4 regions of the Aquabacter sp. DMC10 genome follow, and region 4 is predicted to be linked to each of the others. Evidence: predicted binding sites of a transcription regulator. Region 4 holds the regulator's gene; each other region holds the start of a gene.

The links. The regulator LexA, encoded in region 4, represses DNA repair genes until DNA is damaged. The targets are predictions, from matches to a motif close to TGTTCNNNNTGTGTTCNG.
Region 1: ACT54L_RS22865 (helicase-related protein) is a predicted target of LexA. The motif match lies at 1,544-1,561, and genes of this name have one in related genera.
Region 2: ACT54L_RS04725 (YifB family Mg chelatase-like AAA ATPase) is a predicted target of LexA. The motif match lies at 4,682-4,699, and genes of this name have one in related genera.
Region 3: ssb (single-stranded DNA-binding protein) is a predicted target of LexA. The motif match lies at 3,793-3,810, and genes of this name have one in related genera.

The regions. Positions count from the first base shown of each region.
Region 1 covers NZ_JBQUYX010000010.1:52,158-59,993, reverse strand. The annotation lists gene gloB (hydroxyacylglutathione hydrolase) at 1-536, opposite strand, end outside; gene ACT54L_RS22870 (class I SAM-dependent methyltransferase) at 697-1,425, shown strand; gene ACT54L_RS22865 (helicase-related protein) at 1,741-5,079, shown strand; gene ACT54L_RS22860 (RNA-binding S4 domain-containing protein) at 5,080-5,373, shown strand; gene fdxA (ferredoxin FdxA) at 5,456-5,791, shown strand; gene ACT54L_RS22850 (hypothetical protein) at 5,850-6,251, opposite strand; gene ACT54L_RS22845 (peptide chain release factor 3) at 6,371-7,836, shown strand, end outside.
Region 2 covers NZ_JBQUYX010000001.1:1,025,651-1,033,486, forward strand. The annotation lists gene rsmI (16S rRNA (cytidine(1402)-2'-O)-methyltransferase) at 1,008-1,928, shown strand; gene ACT54L_RS04705 (YraN family protein) at 1,921-2,352, shown strand; gene gshB (glutathione synthase) at 2,442-3,389, shown strand; gene ACT54L_RS04715 (polyhydroxyalkanoic acid system family protein) at 3,470-3,784, shown strand; gene ACT54L_RS04720 (class I SAM-dependent methyltransferase) at 3,789-4,571, opposite strand; gene ACT54L_RS04725 (YifB family Mg chelatase-like AAA ATPase) at 4,765-6,297, shown strand; gene ACT54L_RS04730 (hypothetical protein) at 6,325-6,960, opposite strand; gene olsB (l-ornithine N(alpha)-acyltransferase) at 7,289-7,836, shown strand, end outside.
Region 3 covers NZ_JBQUYX010000005.1:273,590-281,425, reverse strand. The annotation lists gene ACT54L_RS15845 (O-acetylhomoserine aminocarboxypropyltransferase) at 1-71, shown strand, start outside; gene uvrA (excinuclease ABC subunit UvrA) at 309-3,368, opposite strand; gene ssb (single-stranded DNA-binding protein) at 3,965-4,582, shown strand; gene ACT54L_RS15830 (DUF2306 domain-containing protein) at 4,619-5,017, shown strand; gene gyrA (DNA gyrase subunit A) at 5,887-7,836, shown strand, end outside.
Region 4 covers NZ_JBQUYX010000005.1:168,821-176,656, forward strand. The annotation lists gene moaC (cyclic pyranopterin monophosphate synthase MoaC) at 1-418, shown strand, start outside; gene ACT54L_RS15340 (molybdopterin molybdotransferase MoeA) at 441-1,652, shown strand; gene lexA (transcriptional repressor LexA) at 1,954-2,661, shown strand; gene ACT54L_RS15350 (Hint domain-containing protein) at 2,856-5,798, shown strand; gene ACT54L_RS15355 (Hint domain-containing protein) at 6,130-7,836, shown strand, end outside.

The DNA.
Region 1 (7,836 bases), on a different contig from region 4:
AGGGCATTGGCCACCGTATATTCGTGGCCGCAATAGACCTGGAGGTCGTCGGGCAGGCTGCGCAGGCGCAGCAAAGAGCGCCAGAGCACCGGCGGATCGCATTCGATGGGCCGGCCGCAGCCCATGACGAACAGGGTGTCGCCGGCAAACAGCAGATGCTCGCGCTCGAACAGATAGACCACATGGCCGGCGGTGTGGCCCGGCGTCTCCATGACGCGGCCCACGAAGGCGCCCACCGCCACCGGATCGCCGTCCACCACTTCCACGTCGATGCCGGGAATGCCGGCGGCCTCGGCCTTCGGCCCCACCACCGTGGCGCCGAACTGGGCTTTGAGCGTTTCCACCCCCGCCACATGATCGGAATGGTGGTGGGTCACCAGGATATGGGTGAGATCCCAGCCTTCCCGCCCAAGCGCCGCCAGCACGGGCGCCGTCTCCGGCACGTCGATCACCGCCGTCGCCTCGGTCGTCGGGTCGTGCAGCAGCACGGCATAATTGTCATTGAGGCAGGGAACGATCCTTATCTCGGCGGACATGATCTCGGCGGACATGGCGGTGTTTCCCATAGGTCGTCTCGGCAGGGCCGCGCGGGCGCAGGGGCCCGGGGAAGAACGCCATACCGGCTGCGCGCGGCAGCCATATGGCAGGGATCGAACGTGTCCCATGTTATAAGCTGTGCGCCGGAGAGGGGAGACCATGTTTCTCGACGTCGTGGACCTGCGCAGCTTCTATGCCCAGCCGCTGGGCGTGGTGACGCGCCGCATCTTGGGCCGCGCCATCCGGGCCCGCTTCGCTGACGTCCAGGGCCTCTCCGTGCTGGGCCTGGGCTATGCGACGCCCTATCTGGGCGCCTTCCGGGAAGAGGCGGAACGGTGCATCGCCGTCATGCCCGCCGCCCAGGGCGTGGTGCGCTGGCCCTCTGCGGCGCCCACGCTGGCGGCCCTGGCCGATGAGACCGCCCTGCCCTTGCCCAATGCCTCCATCGACCGGGTGGTGGCGGTCCATCTGCTGGAAATGACGCCCGACGCGGCGGAGATGCTGCGGGAGGTCTGGCGCATCCTCGCCCCCGGCGGGCGGCTGCTGGCGGTGGTGCCCAACCGCCGGGGCGTGTGGGCGCGGCTCGATACCACTCCGTTCGGCAATGGCCGGCCGTTCTCGCGCGGGCAGGTGGTGCGGCTGCTGCGGGAAACCCTGTTCACGCCCGTGGGCTGGGGCGAGGCGCTGTACTTCCCGCCGGTGTCCTCCCGCTGGCTGCTGCGCACCGCCCATGCCTGGGAGCGGGTGGGCTCCGGCCTCTCCCTGCCCTTCTCGGGCGCGATCCTGGTGGAGGCCACCAAGCAGCTGCATCGCCCCGCCCTGGTGCGCCGCCCGGCCTTCTCGCCGGTGCTGGAGCCGGTGTTCGGTCAGGGCGTGCCCGCGGGGTAAGCCGGCGAATCACAGATCTTTCGCCGGCTATTCATCCCCGCCCCGCCCAGGCGAGCCGCATGGACGCGGTGGGAGAACGGACCGCGACCCTGCGCCCCGCCGCGATTCGCGCACGGTTTGATCCGCCTGTGTTCTCACCCCCTGCGCCGGCCTGTGCCAGAGCGGGACAGGGCGGAACGAATCGCTGACCTGCCGACTCAACCGATTCGCACCCGCTTCGTTCTCGGCCCGTTCTCGCCTCAGGGTGGCATTCTGGCATTGGCGCCCCGATATGATACAGATCCACTCTTCTCGCAGCGGGCAGTTCTGGCGCTCATGGATGATGTCACGAAGCTCGCCGTTCTCCCGCGCTCCATCCGTGCGCGAGGTGTGACGGCGGTCTTGGGTCCCACCAATACCGGCAAGACGCATCTGGCCATCGAGCGCATGCTCGGACACGAGAGCGGGATCATCGGCCTGCCGCTGCGCCTGCTCGCCCGCGAGGTCTATCAGCGCATTGTCGAGCGGGTGGGCGCGGACAAGGTGGCCCTCGTCACCGGCGAGGAGAAGATCAAGCCGCCGAACGCGCGCTATTGGGTGGCCACCGTCGAGGCCATGCCGCGCGACCTGGACGTGGCGTTCGTCGCCATCGACGAGATCCAGCTGGCCACCGACCTTGATCGGGGCCACGTCTTCACCAACCGCCTGCTCAACCGGCGCGGGCGCTTCGAGACGCTGATTCTCGGCGCGGCCACCATGCGTCCCCTCCTGGAGCGGTTGATGCCCGGCATCAACGTCCAGGTCCGGCCGCGCCTGTCCACCTTGTCCTTCATGGGCGAGCGCAAGATCACGCGCCTGCCGCCCCGCTCGGCCATCGTCGCCTTCTCGGCGGAGGAGGTCTATGCCATCGCCGAGCTGATCCGCCGCCAGAGGGGCGGGGCGGCGGTGGTGATGGGGGCGCTCTCGCCGCGCACCCGCAACGCCCAGGTGGAACTCTATCAATCCGGCGACGTGGACTATCTGGTGGCCACCGACGCCATCGGCATGGGCCTCAATCTGGACGTGGACCATGTGGCCTTCGCCTCGGACCGCAAGTTCGACGGCTGGCAGTTCCGCCGCCTCAACCCCTCCGAAATGGCCCAGATCGCCGGCCGCGCCGGCCGCGCGCAGCGGGACGGCACGTTCGGCACCACCGGCCGCTGCCCGCCGTTTGAGCCTGAATTGGTGGAGCGGCTGGAAGCCCATGTGTTCGACACCGCCAAGGTGTTGCAATGGCGCAACGCTGTCCCCGATTACACCTCCCTGGCGGCGCTGAAGGACAGCCTCGGCCTTCCCCCACGGGAGGACGGACTGACCCGCGCACCCACCGCCGACGACGTGCAAGTGCTCGAAATCATGAGCGCTGACGCCGATGTGGCGGCCATCGCCACCTCCCCCACCGTCATCGAGCGGCTGTGGGAGACGTGCCAGGTGCCGGACTATCGCAAGATCTCCCCCGGTGCCCATGCGGACCTGGTGCGGGGGCTCTTTCACCATGTGGGAACGGGTGGATTTATCCCCGATACGTGGTTCGCGCGTCAAATCGCCTTGACCGATCGCCCAGAAGGCGACATCGACACGCTGTCGAGACGGATTGCGCAGGTGAGGACCCTCACCTTCGTTGCCAACCGTCCCGATTGGTTGAAGGATCCGGGGCACTGGCAAGGCGTCACGAGAGGGGTCGAGGACAAGCTGTCCGACGCGCTGCACGAACGGCTGGCTCAGCGGTTCGTGGACCGCAGAACCAGCGTGCTCATGCGGCGCCTGCGAGAGAAAACGATGCTCGAAACTGAGATCAGCAAGACCGGCGATGTCACCGTGGAAGGCCATGTGATCGGCCATCTGCAGGGCTTCCAGTTCGCACCCGATCCGACGGCGGGTGGCGAGGAGGCAAAGGCCCTGCGCGCCGCCGCACAAAAGGCCCTGGCGGGCGAGATCGAGGCCCGCGCGACGCGTGTCGGCATGGCGGTGGACGAGGCCTTCGTCCTCACCGCCGACGGCACCATCCGCTGGACCGGCGAGCCGGTGGCCAAGCTCATTCCCGGCGATGAGGTCCTGAAGCCCCGCTTCAAGATCATCGCCGACGAGCACCTCACGGGCGCCGCCCGCGACCAGGTGGAGGCCCGCCTCGCCTTGTGGCTGAAGGCCCATGTGGACAAGCTCCTGGGCCCGCTCCTGAAGCTCGCCGAGGCCGAGGACATCACCGGCATCGGCCGGGGCATCGCCTTCCAGATCGTCGAGGCCCTCGGCGTGCTGGAGCGCGCCCGCGTCGCCGAGGAGATGAAGACCCTCGACCAGGCCGCGCGCGCCACGCTGCGCGGCTATGGCGTGCGCTTCGGCGCCCATCACATCTATCTGCCCGGCCTGCTGAAGCCCGCGCCCCGCGCGCTGGCGGCCGAGCTTTATGCGCTCAAGCATGGCGGCCTCGCCCAGAAGGGCCTGGACGAACTGCCGCATCTGGCGGCGAGCGGGCGCACCTCCATTCCGGTGGACCCGGAAATCCACAAGGGCCTCTACCGGGCCGTGGGCTTCCGCGTGTGCGGCGAGCGGGCGGTGCGCGTGGACATTCTGGAGCGCCTCGCCGACCTCATCCGCCCGGCGCTGGCCTGGCGTCCCCAGTCGCCCGGGCCCAAGCCCGCCGGCGCCGTGGACGGCCGTGGCTTCACGGTGACCGTGGGCATGACCTCGCTCGCCGGCTGCTCCGGCGAGGATTTCGCCTCCATCCTGCGCTCGCTGGGCTATCGCATGGAGCGCCGGGCGGCCCCGCCGCCGGATGCGCCGGTGTCGGAAGCTGCCGCGCCTGAGCTTGCCCCGGCGCCGGAAGGCGCCATCGAGGCGGACCTGCTGTTCGATCCGGTGGAAGCCCCCGCCGCGAGCGAGGGTGACATCGCCCCCGCGCCCGAGGCGGATGCCCCCGACGCGGTGGAAGCGGCGGAAGCCCCTGCGGACGGCGTCGACGCTCAGGACGCCCAGGCTGAAGACGCCCCGGCGGAAAATGCAGAGGCCGAAGACACCACCGCCGAGCTGGTGGCCAGCGCCGAAGCGACGGCCGAGGCCGCTGTCGCAGGGGGCGAGGCTGTCGTTGCCGAGGCCGGTGCGGCGGAGACAATCGCCGCCGAGGGCACGGAAGCCGCCGCTGACGGCGCCGCGCTGGAGCCGGCGCTGATCGAAGTGTGGCGTCCCGGACGTCCGCCGGGCGCGCCGCGCCGCGAGCGGTCCGGCCGCGAAGGCCAGCGCCAGGGGCAGGGACAGGGACAGGGCCACGGCGAAGGCCGCGAGCGGGGTGGCGAGCGCAAGGGCGGCGAACGCCGCGACGGCGAGCGCAAGGATGGCGGCCGGTTCCAGAACCGCCGCTCCGACCGCCCGCAGGAGCGCACCGCGGCCCCCGCCTCCGGTGACGCGCCGACCGAGCGCGCCGAGACCCACGGCCAGCGGCCGCCCCGCCAGGATCGGCAGGACCGCCAGGACCGTCCCTTCCGCGGCCCCCGCGAGGGAGAGGGCCAGCGCGGCCCCCGGCCTGAGCGGGTGCAGGTCCACCAGGACCGCCGCCGCGACAAGCCCATGGACCCCGACAGCCCCTTCGCCGCCCTCGCCGCGCTCAAGGCGCGCCTGGAGGCGGAGAAGAAGGGAAGCTGAGTGTTCGTCGCCGAACGCGAGGATCGTCAGCGCCTGGATCTGTGGCTCTGGCATGCCCGCGTGGTCCGCTCGCGCAGCGCCGCGACCGCCCTGGTGCGGTCCGGCCATGTGCGGGTGGACGGGGCCCGCATCGTGAGCGCCGGGCATGCGGTGCGCGTCGGGCAAGTGGTGACGGTGTCGCTGGATGCGGGCGTGCGCGTCCTGCGCATTCGCGACTTTTCGCCCCGCAGGGGAAATGCTACAGCAGCTGCCGAGATATTCGAAGATTTGACATCAAATCAGAGTGAAAAGTAGCGCCCCGCATGGCTCCCCCGCCTCTCCCGCGCTTGCGTGGGAACGGGGCCTGCGCTAGTGCGGCGCGCGAAAGGGAACCGCCATGACCTACGTCGTCACCGAGAACTGCATCCGTTGCAAATATATGGACTGCGTTTCGGTCTGCCCGGTGGATTGCTTCTACGAGGGCGAGAACTTCCTCGTCATCCATCCCGACGAATGCATCGATTGCGGGGTGTGCGAGCCGGAATGCCCGGCCGAGGCCATCAAGCCGGACACCGAGCCGGGCCTCGAGAAGTGGCTGGCGGTCAATGCCCAATATGCGCAGGCCTGGCCCAACGTCACCCTGAAACGCGATCCCCTGCCCGACGCCAAGGAATGGGACGGCAAGCCCGGCAAGGAAGAGCTGCTCTCCCCTGAGCCCGGCCAGGGCGACTGAGGTCCTGCAACACTGAGGCCCTGCAACAAGGTGGGCGACCGGAAAGGTCCGTCCGCCCCTAGGGCAGGGCGTCCAGCATCTCATATTGCGACAGGGCCAGGCCGCCCGCCGCGTCCAGATAGGCGCGCCCATAGGGCGCGGCCTTCAGACGCGCCGTCTCCTGGTAGATCGTGCCACCCAGCGGCGGGTGCGCGTCCGGCGTGGCGCAGGGCACCCCCACCGTCGCTGCCTGGCCCGCCGCGAACGCGGTGCCCCGCTCCACCCGCCGCACGATGCCCGCCACCTGGCACAGGCCGAAGGCGCCCTCCGGCGGCGTCACGGCACTGACCTCCAGCACGATCACGCTCGCCGCCTCCCGGCGCGCCTGCTCGTAATATTGCGGCGCCAGCAGCGCATGGGCGTCGGGCACCAGGGCCGGCAGGGCGAGGCACAGCACGGCGGCTGCGACTGCGGCCCGCATCCGCCGTGTCCGCAGGGCTCCCACAGGCATTTCCATCCGCCATTTTCCTTCTGCAGTCCCGCCGGTCTTCGGCACGCTTCGCCGTTCCGTGCGGCGGCGTTTTTGACTATAAGGCGCCCATGCTCGAACAGACAGAACCCGGCGCGGCGCCGACTGCCGCCCTCCCCGATTATGCGCACCGCCGGACTTTCGCGATCATCTCGCATCCCGACGCGGGCAAGACCACGCTCACCGAGAAGCTGCTGCTGGCCTCCGGCGCCATCCGCATGGCCGGCCATGTGAAGGCGCGCGGCGAGCGCCGGCGCACCCGCTCGGACTGGATGGAGATCGAGCAGCAGCGCGGCATCTCCGTCACCTCCTCGGTGATGACCTTCGAGCGCGACGGCATCGTCTTCAACCTGCTGGACACGCCCGGCCACTCCGACTTCTCGGAAGACACCTACCGCACCCTGTCGGCGGTGGACGCGGCGGTGATGGTGATCGACGCCGCCAAGGGCATCGAGAGCCAGACCCGCAAGCTGTTCGAGGTCTGCCGCCTGCGCGACATTCCTTTCTTCACCTTCATCAACAAGGTGGACCGGGAGGGCATCGACCCGCTGGCGCTGATGGACGACATCTCCGCCACCCTGGCGCTTGATTTGACCCCCTTCACCTGGCCCATCGGCATGGGCACGGACTTTCGCGGCCTCATCGACGTGAAGGGCAAGCAGGCGCTGCTGGCCGAGGAGCGCGGCGGGCCGCTCACCCGCATCGTGCCGTTCGACGAGGTGGAGGACCTCCTCGGCATGGACGGCCTCGATGAATTCGACAGCCGCATCCTGGCCGATGCGGTGGAGGGCCTGACGCTCGCGCTCGGCGTGCTGCCCGCCTTCGAGGTGGACAGCTTCCGCGAGGGCCATCTGTCGCCCGTCTTCTTCGGCAGCGCCATCAAGGAAGCCGGCGTGGCGGAGCTGCTCACGGGGCTCGGCACCTTCGGTCCCTCGCCCTTGCCGCGCACGGCCAACGGCCGGGTGGTGGAGCCACAGGAAGACCATGTCTCCGGCTTCGTCTTCAAGGTCCAGGCCAATATGGACCCCAACCACCGGGACCGGGTGGCCTTCGTGCGCCTGTGCTCGGGCACCTTCAAGCGCGGCATGAAGCTGTTCAATGCCCGCGAGAAGCGCAACATGGCCATCGCCAACCCCATCTTCTTCTTCGCCCAGGAGCGCGAGACGGTGGACGAGGCGGTGGCCGGCGACATCATCGGCATTCCCAACCACGGCATGCTGCGGGTGGGCGACACGCTCTCGGAAGGGGAGACCATCCGCTTCGAGGGCATTCCCGACTTCGCGCCGGAAATCCTGCGCCGGGTGCTGCTGTCCGATCCCATGAAGGCCAAGCAGCTCTCGAAAGCCCTCCAGGACATGGCGGAAGAAGGCGTGGTGCAGGTTCTGCGCCCGGTCTCCGATCCCGCGCCCATCGTCGGCGTGGTGGGCACGCTCCAGCTGGACGTGCTCTCCTCGCGCCTGGAAAAGGAATATGGCGTGCCCATCCGCTATGAGCCCGTCTCCTTCGTGACCGCCCGCTGGATCGTGGGCGAGCGGGC
Region 2 (7,836 bases), on a different contig from region 4:
GCCCGGCCGTTTGCGTTTGGGGGAGCGTTCTGGCCATTGTCTCCCCTCCGGACACCTCCCCTCCATTTCCCCCTCCCTCCATTTCCCCCTCCCCAACCCTCCCCCGCTTAGCGGGAGAGGGGGCCTGTCGCGCTGGGGGAGAGGTTGGGAGGATGCAGGCCGAGGCAGAGCAGAGCGCCGCCCCGACCGGGCGCACGGAAGTCCCCTCTCCCGCAAAGCGGGGGAGGGATAGGGAGGGGGCAGGGCGAGAGCCCCCAATTACCCCGCCTGAGAAAAATATCCTAGACTATATTCCTATATTGCTGCACCTCTGCTATGGTGTGCTCACCTGACACCAAGGAGGGGCGCGTCCGGAGCGGCCTGACGGGTGGTGCCGGGGGCGGGTGTCCGACGGGACGGGGAATAACGCCCCCCGAACCGTTAGCAGAGGAGGCTGAAGGTCCAGGCGCACCGATCCGGCAGTGGTTCGGCCGGTGCTGATGGGAGAACCTGTCGCCCACGCGGCGCGGGACCGAGGCCACAAATCCCCGCGCGGGAGCGGACGGAGCCCGGCTCCGACGTCAAACCCTTACCCATCTGGCGCGCCGCCGCGCGCCGGCCGCTCCCGCATCCCTCCACCTCGCCATCGGCGGGGATGTTGGTGCTGGGCGGCGAAGGGCTCGCATCCTCTTGCCGACCGCCCTTGCCCCCTCCCCCACCCTTCAGCGCTTCGCGGGAGAGGGGGCCGGTTCCGCAGGGGGAGGGTTTGAGATGACCGACGCCAAGGCAGAGCAGAGCCAACGCCCGAAAATCCCCCCTCCAGCGAAGCGCGGGAGAGGCGAGACGGGAGGGGCAAGGCGGGACAGAGCCAGGAGCCGAAGACCATGGCACAGGACAGAGCAGAGGGGGCACGGGTGCCCGCAGGGCCGAAGGGGGAATGCGCCCAGCCCGCTGCGCCGGCCCGCCCGGCCCCGCCGGCCACGGATTGCACAGCCCGGCGCGGCGCGGGATCTGCTATAAGGCGCCCCATGAACGCCTCGCCTTCCGCGCCCGATCGCCCGCGCGCCTATGTCATCGCCGGAACCCGCCTGCCCGCCGCCCGCCTCGCGCCGGGCCTGCATGTGGTGGCGACCCCCATCGGCAATCTCGGCGACATCACGCTGCGCGCCCTGGAGACCTTGGCCGGGGCCGACGTGATCGCCTGCGAGGACACCCGCATGTCCCGCCGCCTCTTGGACCGCTACGGCATCGAGGCGCCGCTCGTGCCCTATCACGACCATAATGGCGCCAGCATGCGCCCGCGCCTGCTGGCCCGCCTTGCGGCCGGCGAGGCGGTGGCGCTGATATCCGACGCCGGCACGCCACTCGTGTCAGACCCCGGCTTCAAGCTGGTGGTGGAGGTGGCGCAGGCGGGCCATCGCATCCATCCCTTGCCCGGCGCCTCCGCGCTCCTGGCGGCCCTGGTGGCGGCGGGCCTGCCCACGGACCGCTTCCTGTTCGACGGCTTCCTGCCGCCCAAGGCCGGCCAGCGGGCCGGGCGCATCGCCGAACTGAAGGCCTTCCCCGCCACCCTCATCCTTTATGAAACCGGCCCCCGCCTGCCCGAAAGCCTCGCCGACCTCGCCGAGGGCCTCGGCGCCCGCCGGGCGGCGGTGTGCCGGGAACTGACCAAGGCCTTCGAGGAAGTGCGCCGGGGCACGCTCCCCGAACTTGCCGCCCATTATGCCGAGGCCGGCCCGCCCAAGGGCGAGATCGTGCTCGTCATTGGCCCGCCCTTGGAAGAGGCCGCCGGCGATACGGACGTGGACAGCGCGCTCCGCACCGCGCTCGCCGACCACTCCCTGAAGGATGCGGTGGCCGCCGTGACCGCCCTCACCGGCCGCCCCAAGCGCGACGTCTATGCCCGCGCCCTCGCCCTGACGCGCGGGCCGGAGGACAGCGATGGCTGACCGCCGCCCGGCAACGCCCAAACCGACCGAACCCAAGCCGCCCCACCCGCCGGCCCGCACCACCGCCCACGCCGCCCGCACCTATGCCCGTGGGCTCCAGGCGGAGGACAAGGCGGCGGAGCGCCTGGTGGCCCTGGGCTTCGAGATTCTCGCCCGGCGGGTGCGCACCAAGGCGGGCGAAGTGGACATCATCGCCCGGCTGGGCGATCTCCTGGTCTTCTGCGAGGTGAAGGTGCGGGCGGACCTCGCCACCGCCGGCGAATCCCTCCTGCCCCGCCAGCGCCGCCGCATCGCCGCCGCCGCCGAAGCCTATCTCGCTGATCATCCCGAGCTTGCCGCCCTCAACATGCGCTTCGACGCGGTGCTGATGACCAATGCCGGCCAGATGGAACATGTGCCCGGGGCGTTCGACGCGAGCTTCTGAAGCGACGAAAAGCCCCCGCTCTGGCGGCGGGCGGTTCGCGGCTATAGATAGGGGGAACCTTCCTCCCTGGCGCTCGCCGGAGATCCCTAATGACCCTTCAGGTCGCGGTCCAGATGGACCATATCGCCCGCATCAACATCGCCGGCGATTCCACCTTCGCCTTGCTGCTGGAAGCCCAGAAGCGCGGCCACAGCCTTGTGCACTATACGCCCGACCAATTGGCCATGCGCGACGGCACGGTGTACGCCACCGTCGAGCCGCTGACGGTCAAGGACGAGGCCGGCGCCCATTTCCAACTGGGCGAGAAGCGCCGGGTGGCGCTCTCCGACTATGACGTGGTGCTGCTGCGCCAGGATCCGCCCTTCGACATGGCCTATGTGACCACCACGCACCTCTTGGAGCGCATCCACCCCAAGACCCTGGTGGTGAACGACCCCGCCCATGTGCGCAACGCGCCGGAGAAGATCTTCGTCACCCATTTCCCGGACCTGATGCCGCCGACGCTCATCACGCGCGACCTCGCAGAGATCAAGGCGTTCCGGGCCGAGTTTGGCGACGTGGTGATGAAGCCGCTCTATGGCAATGGCGGCGCCGCCGTCTTCCGCCTGACGGCGGATGACCTCAATTTCGGCTCGCTCTATGACTTCTTCGCCGCCACCTTCCGCGAGCCCTGGGTGATCCAGCGCTTCCTGCCCGAGGTGAAGCACGGCGACAAGCGCATCATCCTGGTGGATGGCGAAGCGGCGGGCGCGGTGAACCGGGTGCCCTCCGAGGGCGATCTGCGCTCCAACATGGTGCGCGGCGGCGCCGCCCGACCCACCGACCTCACCGACCGCGAGCTGGAGATCTGCGCCCGCATCGGCCCGGCCCTGCGCGAGCGGGGGCTTTTGTTCGTGGGCATCGACGTGATCGCCGGCAACCTCACCGAGATCAACGTCACCTCGCCCACCGGCCTGCGCGCCATCAAGCGCCTGGGCGGCCCCGACATTGCCGCCCAGATCTGGGACAAGATCGAGGACAAGCGCCGGGCGGCCTGAACCGCCCCATCGCCCTGAACCGGACCGGCGCCCGCGCGTTGTTGAAGCGCGCAGAGGGCGCCCGCATGGAAAGCTGAAGCATGGCCCAACCGCTCACCGTCTCCATCCCCCACCGCCTCGGCAAGGACGAGGCCACCCGGCGCCTCCAGAAGGGCCTCACCGCCGTGCGCGGTCGCTTCGCCGACAAGCTGGTGGTGGAGGAAGAGACCTGGACCGACAGCCACCTGGCCTTCCGCATCGCCGTTCTCGGCCAGAAGGCGCAGGGCGAGATGAATGTGGCTGATGATGCCGTCCATCTCAGCGTGGAACTGCCCTGGTTCCTCCAGATGATGGCGCAGAAGGCCAAGGACATGATCCAGAAGCAGGGTCACCTGCTCCTGGAAAAGAAGAGCTGAAGCTTCAGAGGCGGCTCAGCGTCAGGCTGGCATTGTCCAGCATGAAGGAGCCGTCCGCCTCGATGGCGAAGTGATCGCGTACCAGGTCCGCCGCCAGGGCCTGGAGCGAGCGGATGGCATCCACATGGAGCGCGTCGGTGCGGATGCGCGTCACCCAGGACTGGAAGTCCAGCCGGATGCGCCGGGCTTCCACCCGCTCCACCTTGAAGCCCGCCTGCTCGGCCATGGCCTTCCACTGGGCCACCGAATAGTCCCGCACATGGGAGGGGTCGCGCAGCAATTCCACCGCCTGGAGGAAGGTGTCCAGCAGGGGATGGGCGGGGGCCACCGCATCCATGAAGATGGCGGTGCCGCCGGGCTTCAGCACCCGGTGCGCCTCGGCCAGCCCCGCCGGCACGTCCGACCAGTGATGGGCGCTGTAGCGGGAGGCGACGAGATCGAAGGCACCGTCGGAGAAGGGCAGCGCCTCGGCAAAGCCCACCTGCGTCGAGATGTTGGACAGCCCGCGCCGGGCCGCCTCGGCCGCCACCGCGCCGAGCATGTCGGAGGAGAGGTCATAGGCGGTCACCTGGCCCACATGGGGGGCGAGGGTAAAGCTCACATGGCCGCCGCCGCATCCCAGATCCAGCGCCGCGTGGAAACCCTTGCCCTCGACCGCCCCGGCAAGCGCCGCCAGATCCTCGCCGCTGGCATGGACCTGGCTGGTCACATAGGCCGCCGCCTGGGGGCCGAACTGGCTTTCCACCAGGGCCTGGATGCCGCGGACATCGGCGCTGTTCGTGCTCATGGTGATCTCCCGGACGCCGTTTTCAGTTCGTGATAAGGGCGACGTCCCTCATGCGCCCGTTCCCCGGGCGTGACAAGCACAGCCGCGGCAGACCCAGCCGGCGGGCCATGCGTTCCCATTTCGTTCTTGTGTAGCGGGCGGTGGCGGGTTACGCTGAGCAACCTTGGGATGTGGGCACGCAAAGGAGGGGGGCGTGATCCAGCGGGTGGCGACGGTGGCCTTTGCGGGGGTGGATGCGCGCCCCGTGGACGTTCAGGTGCATGTGGCGGCGGGGTTGCCCGCCTTCACCATCGTCGGTTTGCCGGACAAGGCGGTCACTGAAGCGAAGGAGCGCGTGCGGGCCGCCCTCATCGCCTCCGGGCTGGCCTTGCCCGCCCGGCGCATCACCGTGAATCTTGCCCCCGCCGACCTCCCCAAGGAAGGCTCCCATTATGACCTGCCCATCGCGCTCGGCCTCATGGCGGCCATTGGCGCCATCCCCTCCGACAGCCTTGCCGGCTTCACCGTGGTGGGCGAGCTGGGCCTTGATGGCACCATCGCGGCGGTGGCGGGCGTGCTGCCGGCAGCCATCGGCGCCAATGCGCGCGGCCATGGCCTGGTCTGCCCCGCCGCCTGCGGCGCGGAAGCCGCCTGGGCCAGCCCGGACATGGCCATCCTCGCCCCCGACAGCCTGATCCAGTTCGCCAATCACGTCACCGGCCGGCAGATCCTGGCCCGGCCCGACCCGCGCATACGCTCCGGGGCGCAGGGCCTGCCGGACCTGAAGGACGTGAAGGGCCAGGAGACCGCCCGGCGGGCGCTGGAAGTGGCCGCTGCCGGCGGGCACAATCTGCTGTATGTGGGCCCGCCCGGCGCCGGCAAGTCCATGCTGGCCCAGCGCCTGCCCTCCATCCTGCCGCCGCTGTCACCCTCGGAAATGCTGGACGTCTCCATGATCGCCTCGGTGGCCGGCGCCATCGAGGACGGCGCGCTCATGGACCGCCGCCCGTTCCGCGCGCCCCACCATTCCGCCAGCATGGCCGCCATGGTGGGCGGCGGCATGAAGGCGCGGCCGGGCGAGGTGTCGCTCGCCCATCATGGCGTGCTGTTCCTGGACGAATTGCCGGAATTCTCGCCCCAGGTGCTGGATTCGCTGCGCCAGCCCCTGGAAAGCGGCGAGGTGCTGATCGCGCGGGCGAACCATCGGGTGAGCTATCCCGCGCGCTTCCAATTGGTGGCGGCCATGAATCCCTGCCGCTGCGGGCGGGCGGGTGAGCCGGGCTTTACCTGCAAGCGCGGGCCGCGCTGCGCCGACGAATATCAGGCGCGCCTGTCGGGCCCCTTCATGGACCGCATCGACATCCATCTGGAAGTGCCGGCGGTGCGGGCGGCGGACCTGGTCTCGCCCGCCCCCTCGGAAAGCTCGCGGGACGTGGCAGCGCGCGTCGCCAATGCCCGCGCGGTGCAGCGGGAGCGCTATGCGGCGCTGGGGCGCCCGGATGTGACCATGAACGCCCACGCCTCCGGCCCCCTCTTGGAGCAGGTGGCGGTGCCCGACGGGCCGGCGCTGGCTTTGCTGCGGGACGCCTCGCAGGCCATGAACTTGTCGGCGCGGGGCTACCATCGGGTGCTGAAGGTGGCGCGGACGCTGGCGGACCTGGCCGGCGCGGAGACGCTCGGCCGCCAGCATCTGGCGGAGGCCCTCGCTTACCGGGCCCTGGCGGATCGCACCCGGGCCGCCGCCTGAATGGGGCGGCCCGTGCGCCATAGCCCGTCAGTAATTGGCCGTCACGGACAGGCCTTCATAATAGCGGATCTCGCAGAGATCGCCGAGTTCCACCTGCTGGAGGTCCGCCAGCACCTGGGCGTTGGCCGCCTTCACGGTGCGCACCAGGCCGTCGATGCCCTCGAAGGAGATGGTGCCGTTGGCCTTGTCGATGTTGACCAGGATGTTGGTGATGGTCACTTCCCGGAAGCCGAAATCCTGCGGCCAGCCGGGCAGGCCATCCTTCAGCACCACTTCCGCGGAGACGCGGCCGGGCGTGCCCTGGTGCGCCTTGCCCAGATAGGTGACGACGCCGGGCAGCACCCGCACGGTGATGCTCTGGCTGTTGGCCATGGCCATCACGTCGCCGAACAGCGGCGGCACCACCACCGACCAGCGCTTGCCGTTGGCGCCTTCCAGCACCACCCGGCGTTCCACCGGGTCCGCGGAAACGAAGCGCGCCTGATAGGTCAGCACGGTCATGGCCCCGACGCCGGGCACGTCGACGGTGGAGACGGACGAGGGAATGGGGCGCGGCTGGGCGGCGGCCTCCTCGGCGCCGAACAGGGCGCCGGCGCCCAGCAGCGCGGCGGTGAGAGCGGTGGCGCGCATCCGGGCGCCGGCGCCGCGAGAAATCCCAAGCATGTCTTGACCCCCTATGAGTATCCCCGCGCCCCCGGCGCGGCCGTGCCGCCCGCCGCAGCCGGCAGGCCATGCCTTCTCATGACACGGCTTTCCTCCCAAAGCGTGAACGGGACCACGGGCCGGCGCTTCCGGGGCGCGCCCAGCATATCCCTCTTGAAAAGGAGGGCCTTACGTTAGGTGACGAAGTGTGACTGTCGCATTGTCACATGGGCGTATGAATCTTATGGTGGTGTCCACGGTCATGCGGAAAGGTGGCGCCGCCCGGCTCGGTCTGCGGCGGCGCGCGCCAGAAATCGCCGACCGTGACGGCCTGGGGAGGGGTCGCTGCATGAAACGCCAGATGCCGGAGCCCCAGATGCAGCCCGCCTTCAACCTGCCCGCCTTGCTGGGCAAGGGCATTGACGTGGCGCGGGTGAATTTCGCCGACCCCCTGGCCTGGGCGGAGCGCGGCGTTCCCGGCATTCCCGGCTCACAGAAATTCGTCAGCGACTTGCGGGCCTATTCGGGCATCCGCCACCGGGAAGTGCTGCCTCTGGGCGAGCCGGTGGTGCTCGGCCGTCTCGGCTCGCTGGAGGTGCGCCTGGCGCGCACCGCCCGCGACGTGCGGCGGGCCCAGAAGCTGCGCTACAAGGTCTTCTACGAGGAAATGTCCGCGCTCCCGGACGGCCCCGCGCGCTTGGCGCGGCGGGACATGGATGCCTTCGACGCCATTTGCGACCACATGCTGGTGCTGGATTACGACGAGGCCAAGATGGTCCTCGGCCGCGTCAAGCCCAAGGTGGTGGGCACGTATCGCCTGCTGCGGCAGGACGTGGCCCGCCGCCATGGCGGCTTCTACACCCAGGCCGAGTTTGACGTGAACCGCATCGTCGACGC
Region 3 (7,836 bases), 100 kb from region 4:
TGGTGCGCATTTCGGTGGGCATCGAGGATGTGGCCGACATCATCGCCGACCTGGAGCAGGCGCTGGCCTGAGCAGGTCCGGGCGCCCGCTTTCGGGCGGGCGCTGTTTGGTGGTGTTCCGAAGGATTTCGAGGGCGCGGACAGCAACCGCGCCCTTCCCCCCTCACGCCGCAGTGCCCGGGCTTGTCCCGGGCATTTTCATTGGGCGCGTGCCCATGTTGAGCCCTTCCCGGACATTCCCCGTGGATGGCCGGGACAAGCCCGGCCATCCACGGGGAGGGCCCTCTCAGAGACGAACGGCAGAGCCGGTTATTCTGCCGCCGTGCGGCGGGTGCGGCGGGTGGCGCCGCGCGTGGGGGTGTCTTCGGCGGCCTCATCCTCTTCAGCCGCGGGTGCGGCGGGTTTAACCATCGGCTTTGCGGTGGATTTGGCCGTCGACTTGGCCGTGGGCTGACCCCCAGCCACCTTCCGCCGCCCACCCCGAGCGACGGGGGCCACCTCATCCGCATCCGACGCCACCGCCGGCTTGTGCGGCCGGCGGGCCAGCACCTCGGCGAGGAAACGCCCGGTATGGGAGCGGGGATTGGCGGCAATCTCTTCCGGCGTGCCGCAGGCGACGATCTCGCCGCCGCCATCTCCGCCCTCAGGGCCGAGGTCCACCACCCAGTCGGCGGTCTTGATGACATCGAGATTGTGCTCGATGACCGCGATGGTGTTCCCCTGCTCCACCAGTTCGTGCAGCACTTCCAAGAGCTTGGACACGTCGTGGAAGTGCAGGCCGGTGGTGGGCTCGTCCAGGATATAGAGCGTGCGGCCGGTGGCGCGCTTGGAGAGTTCCTTGGCGAGCTTCACCCGCTGCGCCTCGCCGCCGGACAGGGTGGTGGCCTGCTGGCCGACCTTGATATAGCCGAGCCCCACCCGCGCCAGCGTCTCCAGCTTCTCGCGCACGGAAGGCACCGCCTTGAAGAAGGCCGCGCCCTCATCCACCGTCATGTCCAGCACATCGGCGATGGACTTGTCCTTGAAGGTGACTTCCAGCGTCTCGCGATTGTAGCGCTTGCCCTTGCAGACATCGCAGGTGACGTAGACATCCGGCAGGAAGTGCATCTCGATCTTGATGACGCCGTCGCCCTGGCAGGCCTCGCACCGCCCGCCCTTCACATTGAAGGAGAAGCGCCCGGCCCCATAGCCCCGCGCCTTCGCCTCGGGGAGCCCGGCGAACCATTCCCGAATGGGGGTGAAGGCCCCCGTATAGGTGGCGGGGTTGGAGCGCGGGGTGCGGCCGATGGGCGATTGGTCGATGTCGATCACCTTGTCCAGGTGCTCCAGCCCTTCCAGGCGGTCGAAGGGGGCGGGGGCCTCGGAGGCATTGTTCAGCCGCCGCGCCACCGCCTTGTAGAGCGTGTCGATGAGCAGCGTGGACTTGCCGCCGCCCGACACGCCGGTGACGCAGGTGAACAGGCCGAGTGGCACCTCGGCGGTGACGTTCTTCAAATTGTTGCCCCGCGCGCCGACGAGCTTCAATTGCCGCTTGGGGTTCGGCTTGCGCCGCGCCGGCACGCCCACGGCGAGGGCGCCGGTGAGATACTTGCCCGTCAGCGAGGCCGGGTCCGCCATGATCTCCGCCGGCGTGCCCTTGGACACGATCTTTCCGCCATGGATGCCGGCGCCGGGGCCCACATCCACCACATAATCGGCGGCGAGGATGGCATCCTCGTCATGCTCCACCACGATGACGGTATTGCCGAGGTCCCGCAGGCGCTTGAGCGTTTCGAGCAGCCGCACATTGTCCCGCTGGTGCAGGCCGATGGAGGGCTCGTCCAGCACATAGAGCACGCCCGACAGGCCAGAGCCGATCTGCGAGGCCAGCCGAATGCGCTGGCTCTCGCCGCCGGACAGGGTGCCGGAGGAGCGGGCCAAGGTGAGATATTCCAGCCCCACATCCATGAGGAAGCGCAGCCGCTCGCGGATCTCCTTGAGGATGCGCACCGCGATTTCGTTCTGCTTGGCATTGAGCGCGGCGGGCAGGGCCTCGAACCAATCGTGCGCCGCCTTCACGGAGAGCACGCCCACTTCGCCAATATGCCGATGGCCCACCTTCACCGCCAGCGCCTCGGGCTTGAGGCGATAGCCGGTGCAGACGGCGCAGGGGACGGTGGAGAAATATTTGGAGATTTCCTCCCGCGCCCAGTCGCTGTCGGTCTCCTTCCAGCGCCGGTCCAGGTTGCGCACGATGCCCTCGAAGGTCTTCGAGGTCTCATAAGCGCGCAGGCCGTCATCATAGCGGAAGGTGATGTGCTCCTCGCCGGAGCCATAGAGGATGACGTCCCTGGCCTTTTCCGGCAGCTCGGCAAAGGGCGTGGTGAGCTTGAAGCCGTAATGCTTGGCGAGCGCGTCCAGGGTCTGCCCATAATAGGGCGAGGTGCTCTTGGCCCAGGGGGCGATGGCGCCCTGCTTCAGGGAGCGGGCCTTGTCCGGGACCACGAGATCGGGATCGATGGTCTGCTCCACGCCGAGGCCGTCGCAGGCCGGGCAGGCGCCGAAGGGGTTGTTGAAGGAGAAGAGCCGCGGCTCGATCTCGGGAATGGTGAAGCCGGAGACCGGGCAGGCGAATTTTTCCGAAAACAGGATGCGCCGGGGCGACCCGTCGGCGTCCTTCTCATCGGCAAACTCCAGCACCGCGATGCCATCGGCAAGGCCAAGCGCCGTCTCGAAGCTGTCGGCAAGGCGGGTGGCGATGTCCGGGCGTACCACCACACGGTCCACCACCACGTCGATGTCGTGCTTGAATTTCTTGTCGAGGGCCGGGGCTTCGGCGATCTCGTGGAAGGTGCCGTCGATCTTGACCCGCTGGAAGCCCTTCTTGAGGAACTCCGCCAGTTCCTTGCGATACTCGCCCTTGCGCCCGCGCACCACGGGCGCCAGCAGATAGAGCCGCGTGCCCTCGGGCAAGGCGAGCGTGCGGTCCACCATCTGCGAGACGGTCTGGCTCTCGATGGGCAGGCCCGTGGCGGGGGAATAGGGGATGCCGGTGCGCGCCCAGAGGAGGCGCATATAGTCATAGATCTCGGTGACCGTGCCCACCGTGGAGCGCGGATTCTTGGAGGTGGTCTTCTGCTCGATGGAGATGGCGGGGGACAGGCCGTCGATCTGGTCCACGTCCGGCTTCTGCATCATCTCCAGGAACTGGCGGGCATATGCCGAAAGGCTCTCCACATAGCGCCTTTGGCCTTCCGCATAGATGGTGTCGAAGGCGAGCGATGACTTGCCCGAGCCGGACAGGCCCGTGAACACGACGAGGCTGTCGCGCGGCACGTCCAGGTCCACGTTCTTCAGATTGTGCTCCCGCGCCCCGCGCACGGACAGCATCCGCGCATCGCGACGCTCCCGCGACGCGGGCAGGGAGGAGGGGGAAGCGGAAGCAGGATCGGTCATGGATGCGGGCTCGGACTTGTGGCGCAGGCCGGGCGCCGGACCGGGGGGAGACAGAGCAGGCCGACGACCGCGCCGCGCCCCATTACGCGCCCCAACCCGGCGGAGATCACCGGGGGGAGGGGCCGGACGGGCACGGGAAGGCGCAGCGACATGGCTCGCATGTCCTATCTAAGAGCAAGCGCTTCGGGAACAAGGGTGCAGTGCGAAAGGAAGCCTCCCTAGAGCGCGATCCGATGAATCGATCCGATCGGTGAATCGCCCTGCTCACCCCTTTGATCGAGAAAGCGCGGCGGACGATCCGATCAAAAGACACCCGGCGCCCTGCGACTCTCCCCTTGCAACGCGGTTCGGCGAACTATAGAACATATAGAGAACGCAGAGGGAAGGGGCCGGCGGCCTTTTTGGTGGACAAAGGCTTTGCGCGCCTTCCCCGGCGGGTTTTGCGCTGTAGGGTGCATGCGCGTCCGCGAAGGCGGGCCTCGCGCCCGGCGCGTGCGGATGCAATCGGGAACGGACGGCGGAGGAAAAAGATGGCCGGCAGCGTCAACAAGGTGATCCTGGTCGGCAATCTCGGCCGCGACCCGGAGGTGCGCGCCTTCCAGAATGGCGGGCGGGTGTGCAATCTGCGCATCGCCACGTCGGAAACCTGGCGCGACAAGGCGTCGGGCGAGCGGCGCGAGCGCACGGAATGGCACTCGGTGGCCATTTTCAACGAGAATCTGGTGGGCGTGGCCGAGCGGTTCCTGAAGAAGGGCTCCAAAGTCTATATCGAGGGCCAGCTGGAGACCCGCAAGGCCACCGACAATCAGGGCCAGGAGCGCTATTTCACCGAAGTGGTGCTGCGCCCCTATCGCGGCGAACTCACCCTTCTGGACGGCCGCAGCGGCGGCGGGTCCGAGGGCGGCGATGATTATGGCGGCGGTTCTGACTTCGGCGCCTCTGGCCCCATGAGCGGCGGCGGTGGTAGCGGATTTGGCGGCGGCGGGGGTGGCGGCAGCTTTGGCGGCGGCGGTGGCAGCGGGGGTGGCTTCGGCGGCGGCGGTGGAGCGCGCCGTGGCGGCGGCTCCTCCGGTGGCGGGTCCGGTGGGGGCGGCTTTGGTGGCGGTGGTCGGCCCTCCGACGACATGGACGACGAAATCCCGTTCTGAGAAGGCAGCACGCATCGGTGTGCGCGGGGAGGGGAAATGACGCTGGAGCCACTCCTGTCCGCCTCCCCAGCCATCCAGGTGCATGCCTTCGCCGCGCTGGCGGCGTTGGGGCTCGGCGCGGTGCAGCTGAGCCTGTCCAAGGGCGATCCGCGCCACCGCCTCATGGGCTGGGCCTGGGTCGCGCTCATGGGGGTGGTGGCGGGTTCCTCCCTGCTGATCCACGAATTGCGGGTCTGGGGGCCCTGGAGCCCCATTCATCTGCTCTCGGTCTGGGTGCTCGTCGCGCTGCCCCTGGCGGTGCTTGCGGCGCGGCGGCACCAGGTGAGCCGGCACGGGCGCACAATGCGCCATCTCTTCCTGTTCGCGCTGGTGGCGGCGGGGCTCTTCACCTTCTGGCCGGGCCGCATCATGCATGCGGTGGTCTTCGGCACCTGACCGCGCGGACGGCGTGCGGCGGTGTCCCGGCGCTCCTGTGCCCGGCATATGCGGGCGAGGCCGCTTCCCGCCGGACCGCGCCTCGGGAAGCCTCGCCTCGCCAGCATGACCTCGGCGAGCCTAACCCCGCCCGCTTCACCGCCCCTCGCCTTCCTTGCCTTGCCTCCCCTTGCCTCCCCTTGTCTGAGCAGGTTTGGCGTGCGATCCGCTCGCCGCGAAGCCCTCGAAGCCCTCGAAGCCCTCGAAGCCCTCGAAGCCCTCGGAGTGGAGGACAGGGCGCCTTCACTCTGCGGCCACGCGCAAGCACCGAGCCCATGGCCCGGGAGGCCGCTCCCTGGGCCCGGAGCCGGTGCCAGGCCGGTCCGCCCTGAGCGGGCCGTCGCGATCTGACCCGTCTGCCCGCCCCAGAACATTCCCGACCCTCCCGACCCTCCCGGAACCGTACCGCGGCCCGCTCTGCGGCCCGAACTTTCCGCCCGCAAACGGTGCTGCGCGCGGGGCGGCCAAGCCCGTCTCCGCGTGGCCTGGCGCATCGGGACAAGCCGTTCCGCCACCGTCCTGTCGCACCACGCGCACCGGCCCGTCGGGTCGGTTGGCGCGGCCGGAGGGGCAGCTTGCCGCAATGTCGCCCGAAAGCGCCGGATCGGCGCGGCTAATCTATTGAAATATCAAGATAAAATAACCGCGAAAGGCGCCGGTTTCGCTGGAGTTTCACGGCTGAATCAGGTAAAAGCTGCAACAGCTGTGCATCATGTGAGATTTGTCTCTTGGCTGAAAACGAGACTCCGAAGCAGGGCGGTGATCTGCCCTCGGACATCCGGCCCGTATCCATTACCGAAGAACTGTCGCGGTCTTATCTCGACTACGCGATGAGCGTGATCGTCGCGCGCGCTCTTCCGGACGTGCGGGACGGACTGAAGCCGGTGCATCGCCGCATCCTGTTCTCCATGCATGAGAACGGATACGAGTGGAACAAGTCCTATCGTAAGTCGGCCCGCGTGGTCGGCGACGTCATCGGTAAATACCATCCCCACGGCGACCAGTCGGTCTATGAGGCCCTGGTGCGCATGGCGCAGCCCTTCTCCATGCGGGTGCCGCTGGTGGATGGCCAAGGCAATTTCGGCTCGGTGGACGGCGACCCGCCGGCGGCCATGCGCTACACCGAGGTGCGCCTGGAAAAAGTCACCCAGTCGCTGCTGGACGATTTGGACAAGGAAACCGTCGACTACCAGGACAATTACGACGGCAGCGAGCACGAGCCCGTCGTCCTGCCGGCCAAGTTCCCGAACCTGCTGGTGAATGGCGCCGGCGGCATTGCGGTGGGCATGGCCACCAACATCCCGCCGCACAATCTGGGCGAGGTGATCGACGGGGCGGTGGCGCTCATCGACGACCCGACCTTGCTGCCGGAAGCGCTCATCGAGCATATTCCCGGCCCCGATTTCCCCACCGGCGGCCTCATTCTCGGCCGCGCCGGCATCCGCCAGGCCTATCTGACCGGCCGCGGCTCCATGGTGGTGCGGGCCAAGGTGACGATCGAGACGATCCGCAAGGAGCGCGAGGCGATCATCATCACCGAGATCCCCTACCAGGTGAACAAGGCCTCGATGATCGAGAAGATCGCCGAGCTGGTGCGCGACAAGCGCCTGGAGGGGATCGCCGAGATCCGCGACGAATCCGACCGCGAAGGCATGCGGGTGGTGATCGAGGTGAAGCGCGACGCCCAGGCGGACGTGGTGCTCAACAACCTCTATCGCATGACGCCGCTCCAGTCGTCCTTCGGCGCCAATATGGTGGCGCTGTCCGGCGGGAAGCCGGCGGTGATGACCATCCATGACATGCTCACCGCCTTCATCGCCTTCCGGGAAGAGGTGGTGAGCCGGCGAACTAAATTCCTCCTGCGCAAGGCGCGCGACCGCGCCCATGTGCTGGTGGGCCTTGCCATCGCCGTGGCGAACATCGATGAAATCATTCGCCTTATTCGTACCGCGCCCGACCCGGCCGCGGCGCGCGAGGCGCTCATGTCGCGCGATTGGCCGGCTAAGGATGTCGAGTCGCTGATCGCTCTCATCGCCGATCCCCGCCATGTGGTCTCGGCGGACGGCACCTATCGCCTGTCCAACGAGCAGGCCCGCGCCATCCTGGACCTGCGCCTCCAGCGCCTCACCGCCCTGGGTCGCGACGAGATTGCCGACGAGTTGGACAAGCTGGCGGTGGAAATCGCCAATTACCTTGAAATCCTGGCGAGCCGCGCCCGCATCCAGGCCATCGTTCGTGAGGAGCTGCTGGCTATCAAGGCCGAGTTCGGCACCCCCCGCCGCACCGAGCTGGTGGAAGGCTATGGCGACCTCGACGACGAGGACCTGATCCAGCGCGAGGAGATGGTGGTCACCGTCTCCCATGCGGGCTACGTGAAGCGCGTGCCGCTCTCCACCTACCGGGCACAGCGCCGGGGCGGCAAGGGCCGCTCGGCCATGCAGACCCGCGAGGAGGATTTCGTCACCCGCCTGTTCGTGGCCTCCACCCACGCCCCGGTGCTGTTCTTCTCGTCCAAGGGGCAGGTCTACAAGCTCAAGGTTTATCGCCTGCCCGCCGCCGCCCCCCAGGCCCGCGGCAAGGCGCTCATCAACATCCTGCCGCTGGATCCGGACGAGCGCATCACCTCCATCGTCCCGCTGCCGGAGGATGCGGAGGAGCATGCCCGCTGGCAGATCCTGTTCGCCACCACGGGCGGCACGGTGCGGCGGAACGAATTGGCCGATTTCAGCCAGGTGAACCGCAACGGCAAGATCGCCATGAAGCTGGAGGAGGGCGAGTCC
Region 4 (7,836 bases):
GGCGGCGACCGCGCGCGAGGCGGTTGCCGTGGGAGAGGTGGCCATGGCGGCGGAGACGCTGGCCCTCATCCGCTCCGGCAATGCCAAGAAGGGCGACGTGCTGGGCATCGCGCGCATTGCGGGAATCATGGCCGCCAAGCGCACGCATGAGCTCATTCCGCTCTGCCACCCCCTCATGCTCGCCAAGGTGGAGCTGGAGGTGGAGCCGGACGATGCCCTCCCCGGCCTGCGGGTGACCGCGCGGGTGAAGACCACGGGCCAGACCGGCGTGGAGATGGAGGCGCTCACCGCCGTCTCCGTCGCCTGCCTGACCATCTATGACATGGCCAAGGCGGCAGACCGGGGCATGCGCATCGGCGGCATCCGCCTGATGGAAAAGGCCGGCGGCCGTTCCGGCCACTGGCGGGCCGAACCCTGACCGGCCGCGCGAGGATCATCCCATGTCCCTGATGCCGGTCGACGCCGCCCTCTCCCTCGTCCTGTCCGACCTCGTCCCGCTTCCGGCGGAGACCGTGCCGGTGGGCGAGGCCGTGGGCCGCGTGCTGGCCGAAGATCTTGTGGCCCGTCGGAGCCAGCCGGTGGCCGATATGTCGGCCATGGATGGCTATGCGGTGCGCGCCGCCGACATTGCCGCCCTCCCCGTCCGCCTGCCCGTGCGGGGCGAATCGGCCGCTGGCCGCCCCCTCGGCGCGCCGCTCGCGCCCGGCACCGCCGCGCGCATCTTCACCGGCGCGCTGGTGCCGGAGGGCGCCGACACGGTGGTGATCCAGGAAAACACGCGCCGCGATGGCGATGACGTGGTGGTGGAGAAAGAGACGGCGCCCGGCCGCAACATCCGCCGCAAGGGCTTTGATTTTGCCGAAGGCACGGTGATTCTGAAGGCCGGCCAGCGGCTCAATGCCCGCGACGTCATGCTCGCCGCCGCCGCCAACCATTCCACCCTGATGGTCCGCCGCCGGCCGCGCGTCGGCATCCTTCAGACGGGGGATGAATTGGTGCGCCCCGGCGAAGCCCGGGCTGCCTCGGATGTGGTCATGTCCAACGTGTTTGGCCTCACCGCCCTCGCGCGGGCGGCAGGCGCCGAGGTGAGCGACCTTGGCAAGGTGGAAGACACGCTGGAGGGGACCCGCGCCGCCATCGCCCGCGCCCGCGCGGAGGGCTTCGACGTGCTGGTGACATCCGGCGGCGCCTCGGTGGGTGAGCACGACCTTATGGCGCCGGCCCTGCGCGCCGAGGGGATCGCCCTCACCGTCCATAAGATCGCGCTGCGGCCCGGCAAGCCGCTCATGTATGGCCGCGGCGGCGACATGCGCGTTCTGGGCCTGCCCGGCAATCCCGTCTCGTCCTATGTCTGCGCCTTCCTCTTCCTGGCGCCGCTTGTGAAAGCGCTCCAAGGCATGGCGGAATTGGAGACACCCCGGGTGCCCGCCCGCCTGGCGGCGCCCGTGAAGGCCAATGACATTCGGCTCGACTTCATGCGCTGCACCAGCCGGCCCGGAGTGGACGGCGTGCCGGAGGTCACCCCCCTGCCCCTCCAGGACAGCGGCATGATCTCCGCCCTGGCGCTGGCCGATTGCCTGCTGGTGCGCCCCGCCTTCGCCCCGGAGGGCGCGCCGGGCGAGGCGTGCGAGATCATCCGCCTGGCGGACTGATCTGCGTCCGCGACAAAGCTCACCCTCTCATCCGCGCTTTTACCTCATGTTCACTCTTGTGGAACACAAAAGGAACATGTAGAGAATTGTTCTCGATTTGTTTCGCTTTCCTTCGCCTTTTTACGGAGGGTCGAAGGCGAGCGGACGGATCGGCGCCGGATAAGGACCGGGTGCGCCGCGGCCTGAGCCGGGTGTGTCCCGGCGCCGTTGGACCCATCCGTGCGAGAGGGGCCGCAATTGGGTGGACTGGCCTGTCCGGGGCACGGACGCGTCGGGGCTGCCGGCTGGGACGGGATCTGCGATGCTGACACGCAAGCAATATGACCTGCTGCGCTTCATTCATGAACGCCTGAAGGAGACGGGGGTGCCTCCCTCCTTCGACGAGATGAAGGAGGCGCTGGACCTGCGGTCGAAGTCGGGCATCCATCGCCTCATCACGGCGCTGGAAGAACGCGGCTTCATTCGTCGCCTGCCCAACCGGGCCCGCGCGCTGGAGGTGGTGCGCCTGCCGGACAGCGTTGCGCCGGCCCTGGGCACGAGCCGCGCCAAGGGCTTCTCGCCCTCCGTGATCGAGGGCAGCCTCGGCCGGGTGCGGCCGCCGGTGGATGACGAAGAGGATGTGGCCACCACTGTCGCCGTGCCGGTGATGGGCCGCATCGCGGCCGGCACGCCCATTTCGGCCATCCAGAGCCGCAGCCACACCCTCAACCTGCCGCCCGACATGCTGGGCGTGGGGGAGCATTTTGCCCTGGAAGTGCGCGGCGACAGCATGATCGAGGCCGGCATCCTGGATGGCGACACCGTGCTGATCCGCAAGTGCGACACCGCCGATACCGGGGACATCGTGGTCGCCCTGGTGGATGACGAGGAAGCCACCTTAAAGCGCCTGCGCAAGAAGGGCGCCTCCATTGCCCTCGAGGCGGCCAATCCCTCTTATGAGACCCGAATCTTCGGGCCGGACCGGGTTCGGATCCAGGGGCGGCTTGTGGGCTTGATGCGTCGTTACTGAGTGGGGGCCGCAAGCTTGCAACCAGTGATACATTCGTTCGAGTGAACACGCCTGCCGGGAAATTCTCCCTGTCGGTTCGTGAAACTTTTTGACCACATTGCCCGCCGCGCCAGATTCCTTTCTGGAACGCCTTGAATGTAAGGCGGTAAGCTAGACAGTAGAGCCATCTATACGCCGCATGTGGGGAGGCGGGGGTGGCGACTACAGTTGTCTATGCGACGGGGGACGGTGCTATCGTTCAGGGCGATAGCGGGTTTAATATTCTCTATGGCACCAATGAAGCTCAGACGGCGCAATATAGCGGCCTGACGATTAAAGGGGCGGGTGCCGAGGACACCATCTACGGCGTCAATATGATCGCCTCCACCGCCTATGGGAATGCGGGGGACGACGTCCTTTACGCCGGGACATCCAGCAATTCCTCGTTTTACGGTGGCATTGGCGAGGACATCCTCTACGGCGACTCCTCGCAGAATAATACGTTCTACGGCGACGCCGGCATCGACAGCTTCTATGGCGGGAGCTCTGTAAATGCCACCGTCTATGGCGGCGGCGGGGCCAATACCTATTTCGGCGACAACGCGTCAGGCACCATCACCTATACGGCCGGCAATGATGGCGACACGGTCTATGCCGGTGCGCTTGAGGCTGGCTCCACGCTGCATGCCAATGGCGGGACGGGAGCGGATACCTTCTTGGGCAACACCGCCCAGGGCGAAGTGACCTTCGCGGGTGGCGGGGGAGACGACGTCTATTACGTCAATAACGCCGCCAATGTGGTCATCACCGATAGTTCCGGGTCCGATAGCGTCTTTTTTGACGGGACACCCAACCAATACACGACGTCCGCCTCTGGTGACACGCTGACCATATCAACGGCAGGCCAGACTGTGACGATGCAGGGAGTAGAGAATATCTACTTCAGCGACGGCAACGGCGGCTACATCGGCTATACCGATGAGGAACTCTCGACCCACGTGTTCTATGCGTCCGCAGATGGCGAAACGGTCCAGGGCACCAGCGCCACCGAGACCCTCTACGGCACCAATGAGGATGGGACCGCACAGTATTCGAACCTGATCATCAACGCCGCCGGTGGCAACGACACCATCTATGGCGGCAACATGACCGCCTCCAGTGCCTACGGCAATGCGAACAACGACGTTCTCTATGCGGGAACGTCCAGTCACTCCAGCTATTATGGCGGGGTAGGTAACGACGAATTTCACGCCGATTCTTCAACTTATGCCAGTTTCTACGGTGACGGCGTCACCGACACCTTCCATGCCGAAACATCCAATAACGGCGCCTTTTATGGCGGTGCCGGCATCAGCACGTTCTACGGCGACAGCGCCACGGGTTCCGTTCAATTCTATGGTGGCAATGCCGGCAATACGGTCCATGCCGATGAGATCGCCCGCGGCGCGACGCTGAATGCCTATGGCGGCACTGGCGCGGATGAGTTCCACGGCGACAGTGCGCAGGGCTTTATCAATTTCTACGGCGGGTCGGGCAACGACACTTATTATGTGGAGAGCGCCGCCAATGTGACCGTCAGCGACAGTGGCGGCACGGACAGCCTCTATCTCAGCAGCGGCGAAGGCACCTACACGTTCGAGTTCGACGCCTCCAACAACAATGCCGTGTCCCTCAATACGGCGGGCGATACACAGGTCGTCTACGCACAGGGGGTTGAGAATTTCTACTTCAGCGACGGCCATGGCGGTTACGTTCAATACACCTACGAGGAATTGTCCTCCCACGAATTCTATGCATCAGGCAACAACGAGACCATCATCGGCACGTCCGATCCCGACGAGATCCATGGCACCAACCAGGACTATAGCGGCCAATATACCGGCCTGACCCTTTATGGGCAGGGCGACAATGACAGCATCTATGGCGGCCTGATGGGCAACTCCACCGCCTATGGTGGGGCGGGCGACGACTATATGAGCGGAGCCTCTTCCTACCAGTCCGTCTTCTATGGCGGCACAGGCGACGACGTGCTCGTCGGCGGGGGCGTCAACAACACCTTCTATGGAGGTGATGGCCTCGACCAGATTTATGCGAGCTCCTCGGAAAACGGCTCCTTCTATGGCGACGCGGGAAGCAACACCTTCGACGCCGGCATGGCTGTGGGCTCCGTCACCTATTATGGCGGCGACCAGGGCGACATCATCAATGCCAGCCAGATCGGAGCCGACACCACGCTGAACGCCTATGGCGGCAGCGGCTCCGACCTGTTCAATGCCCAGGGCGCATTGGGCAGTGTCAACTTCTATGGCGGCGAGGGGTCCGACATCTACCACGCCGACGGCGCCAACAATGTGAGCATCGTCGACAGCGGGGGAACGGACACCCTCTATCTCGACTACAGCTACAGCCGCTACGACTTCACTTTCGACAAGGATATTCAGGCGGTCAACATGGACGACTCTGGTGGAAACCAGAACGTCTATGCGCAAGGCGTCGAGGACTTCTATTTCAGCAACGGCGACGGCACGTACACGCACTACACCTATGATGAACTCGCCTGCTTCCTCGAGGGCACGCGCATCCGCACGCCGGACGGAGCAGTGCCGGTGGAAGCGCTGAAGGCCGGCGACCTGGTGCTGACCACCACGGGCGAGGCCCGCCCCGTGCTGTGGCTCGGGCGGCGCGCGGTTGAGACCCGCCTCGCCCATCCCCTCACCGCTCTGCCCATCCATATCCGGCCGGATGCGCTGGGCCGTGGCCTGCCGGCGCGCGACCTCTTCGTCTCGCCGGACCATGCCTTCTTCATCGGCGGCATGCTGATCCAGGCGGGCGCGCTGGTGAATGGCGTCACAGTCACGCGCCATCGCGACTTGCCGGAGACCTTCACTTACTACCACGTGGAACTTCAGGACCACGATCTGATCTATGCGGAAGGCCTCCCGGCCGAGACCTTCATCGACAATCTCGAGCGCGAGACTTTCGACAATGCGGCCGACTTCCCCGGCCGCACGCGCCCCGCCGTTGAACTGGACCTCCCGCGCGTAAAATCCCGCCGCCAGATGCCCAAGGTGCTGGCGCGGGCGCTAGCGGTGCGAAGCGCACGCATGGCCGAGGGCATGCGTGCGCTCGGCGGACAAGATCGCGCCCTGGCGGGATAAGGCGCAGCCAGAAAGCAGCCTCTCCCCGTCACAAGGGAGAGGCGCAGGGGTGCCCCGCAAGTGCCCTGTACACGCCCGGATCACGCGACCCGGGCGTTCTGCCGAACCCATGCCCGCCGCGTCGCGGGTGCGGGCATGCGAGGCTCGCAAGACATCGAACACCGGCTGTGGATGCCGATGTGGCGTCCCGAAGAGGGCGCCAATGCCTGCGTCGAAGATGGGGGCCTTCATCCTTGGGCGCCGCTGATGCGGCGGCGCGCCCAAGCGCCATCGGGCTCCAGTTTTCCAAAAATCATGAGGGGCGAAATCGTTCGCCGAGTGGGGGATGGGGATGGCTGATATCTATACGTCGGAAAACAACCAAGTCGTCACTGGAACCGAAGAGGACGACAACATCACCGCGACCAACAGGTCGCTGGAGAGCTTCAACAATCTGACGATTAACGGTAACGGCGGAGACGACCAGATCGACGCCGCCCAGACATCCCTCTCCACCATTTATGGTGATGCGGGTGACGATACGCTCCATGCCGCCTCGTCCTATAAGACGGACTTTTACGGGGGCGATGGAAACGACATTCTGCATGCCGACAATTCGGACGAAGGAACATTCTACGGCGGCAGCGGGCATAACAGCTTCTACGGAGACAACGGCCAAGGAAACATCTCCGTTTATGGCGAGGGCGAGGACGATACGTTCTACGCCGGGACGGGATCGGGCAATTTCTCGTTCTATGGTGGCGATGGCGCCAATGCCTTCTTCGCGGGTGGGGCACCGGACACCTCGACAAGCGTCTATGCCTATGGTGGTGGCGATGGCGACACCTTCTACGGTGGCAGCCATCAAGGTACGCTGGAATTCTATGGCGGAGGCAGTGATGACCTGTTTGTTGCCCGCACAGCCGACCACATGGTGGCGGATGGAGGAGAGGGTGAAGATGTCGTGGTCTTTGACTCTCTGCTTGGCGCCTATGCCATAACCTTTGATACATCAACGCACTCTGTGACGCTCACGATCGAGGGGCAGCAAAGCGTCACGGCAGTGGATGTGGAAACGTTTTACTTTAAGAATAGCATTGGCCGTTACGAAGAATACACGTATGACCAGCTCGCCATTGCGGCGCATGGAACGTCCAACTATTTTGCGTCCTATAACGGTGAAACCGTCCAAGGCTCTTCAGGGGCCGACAATATCAACGCGACCTACTCGCAATCGATCAATTTCAACGATCTGACGCTCCATGGCAATGGCGGCAATGACGAGATGTGGGCCGCGGGCACGTCATCCTCCACGGTCTATGGCGACGCCGGTCAGGATGTGCTGCATGCCGAACAGTCCCAGGGCACTGTGTTTTACGGCGGCGATGGCGATGACGAGTTGTACGCCGAGGAGTCGAAAGACGCGACCTTCTACGGCGACGACGGGAACAACGCCTTTTTTGGTGGCAGCGCTACGGGGACGGTGAATTTCTTCGGCGGTGACGGGGACGAATATTTCTCCGGCGATTTCGCCACCGGTAACGTCAATTTCTACGGCGGAGAGGGGTACAACGCTTTCCTCGCGGGCGAGGGAGGAAGCGGCGCCTCAACCCTGGCCGCATATGGCGGGACAGCAGACGACAGCTTTTACGGGGGCAGCTACCAAGGGACCCTGAACTTCTCGGGCGGCGGAGGTGAGGACAATTTTTTTGCCGAAAATGCAAATAAAATGTACGTTGAAGGAGATACGGGAACAGACTCTGTCTATTTCGAGAATGCTCTCAGCTCATACACCGTAGATTTCTATTCATCCGGCCATGTCATGACCTTCTACATGGAGGGTAAGCAGGATGTCATAACGACCAATGTCGAGTATTTTTATTTCAAGAATAGCGAAGGCAGGTATGATAAATACACCTATGACGAATTGGCGTGCTTCCTCCAGGGCACACTGATCCGCACGCCCTCGGGCGAAGTGCCGGTGGAGACGCTGAAGGCCGGCGACCTTGTTCTGACCACGACGGGGGAGGCCAAGCCCGTGCTGTGGCTTGGACGGCGC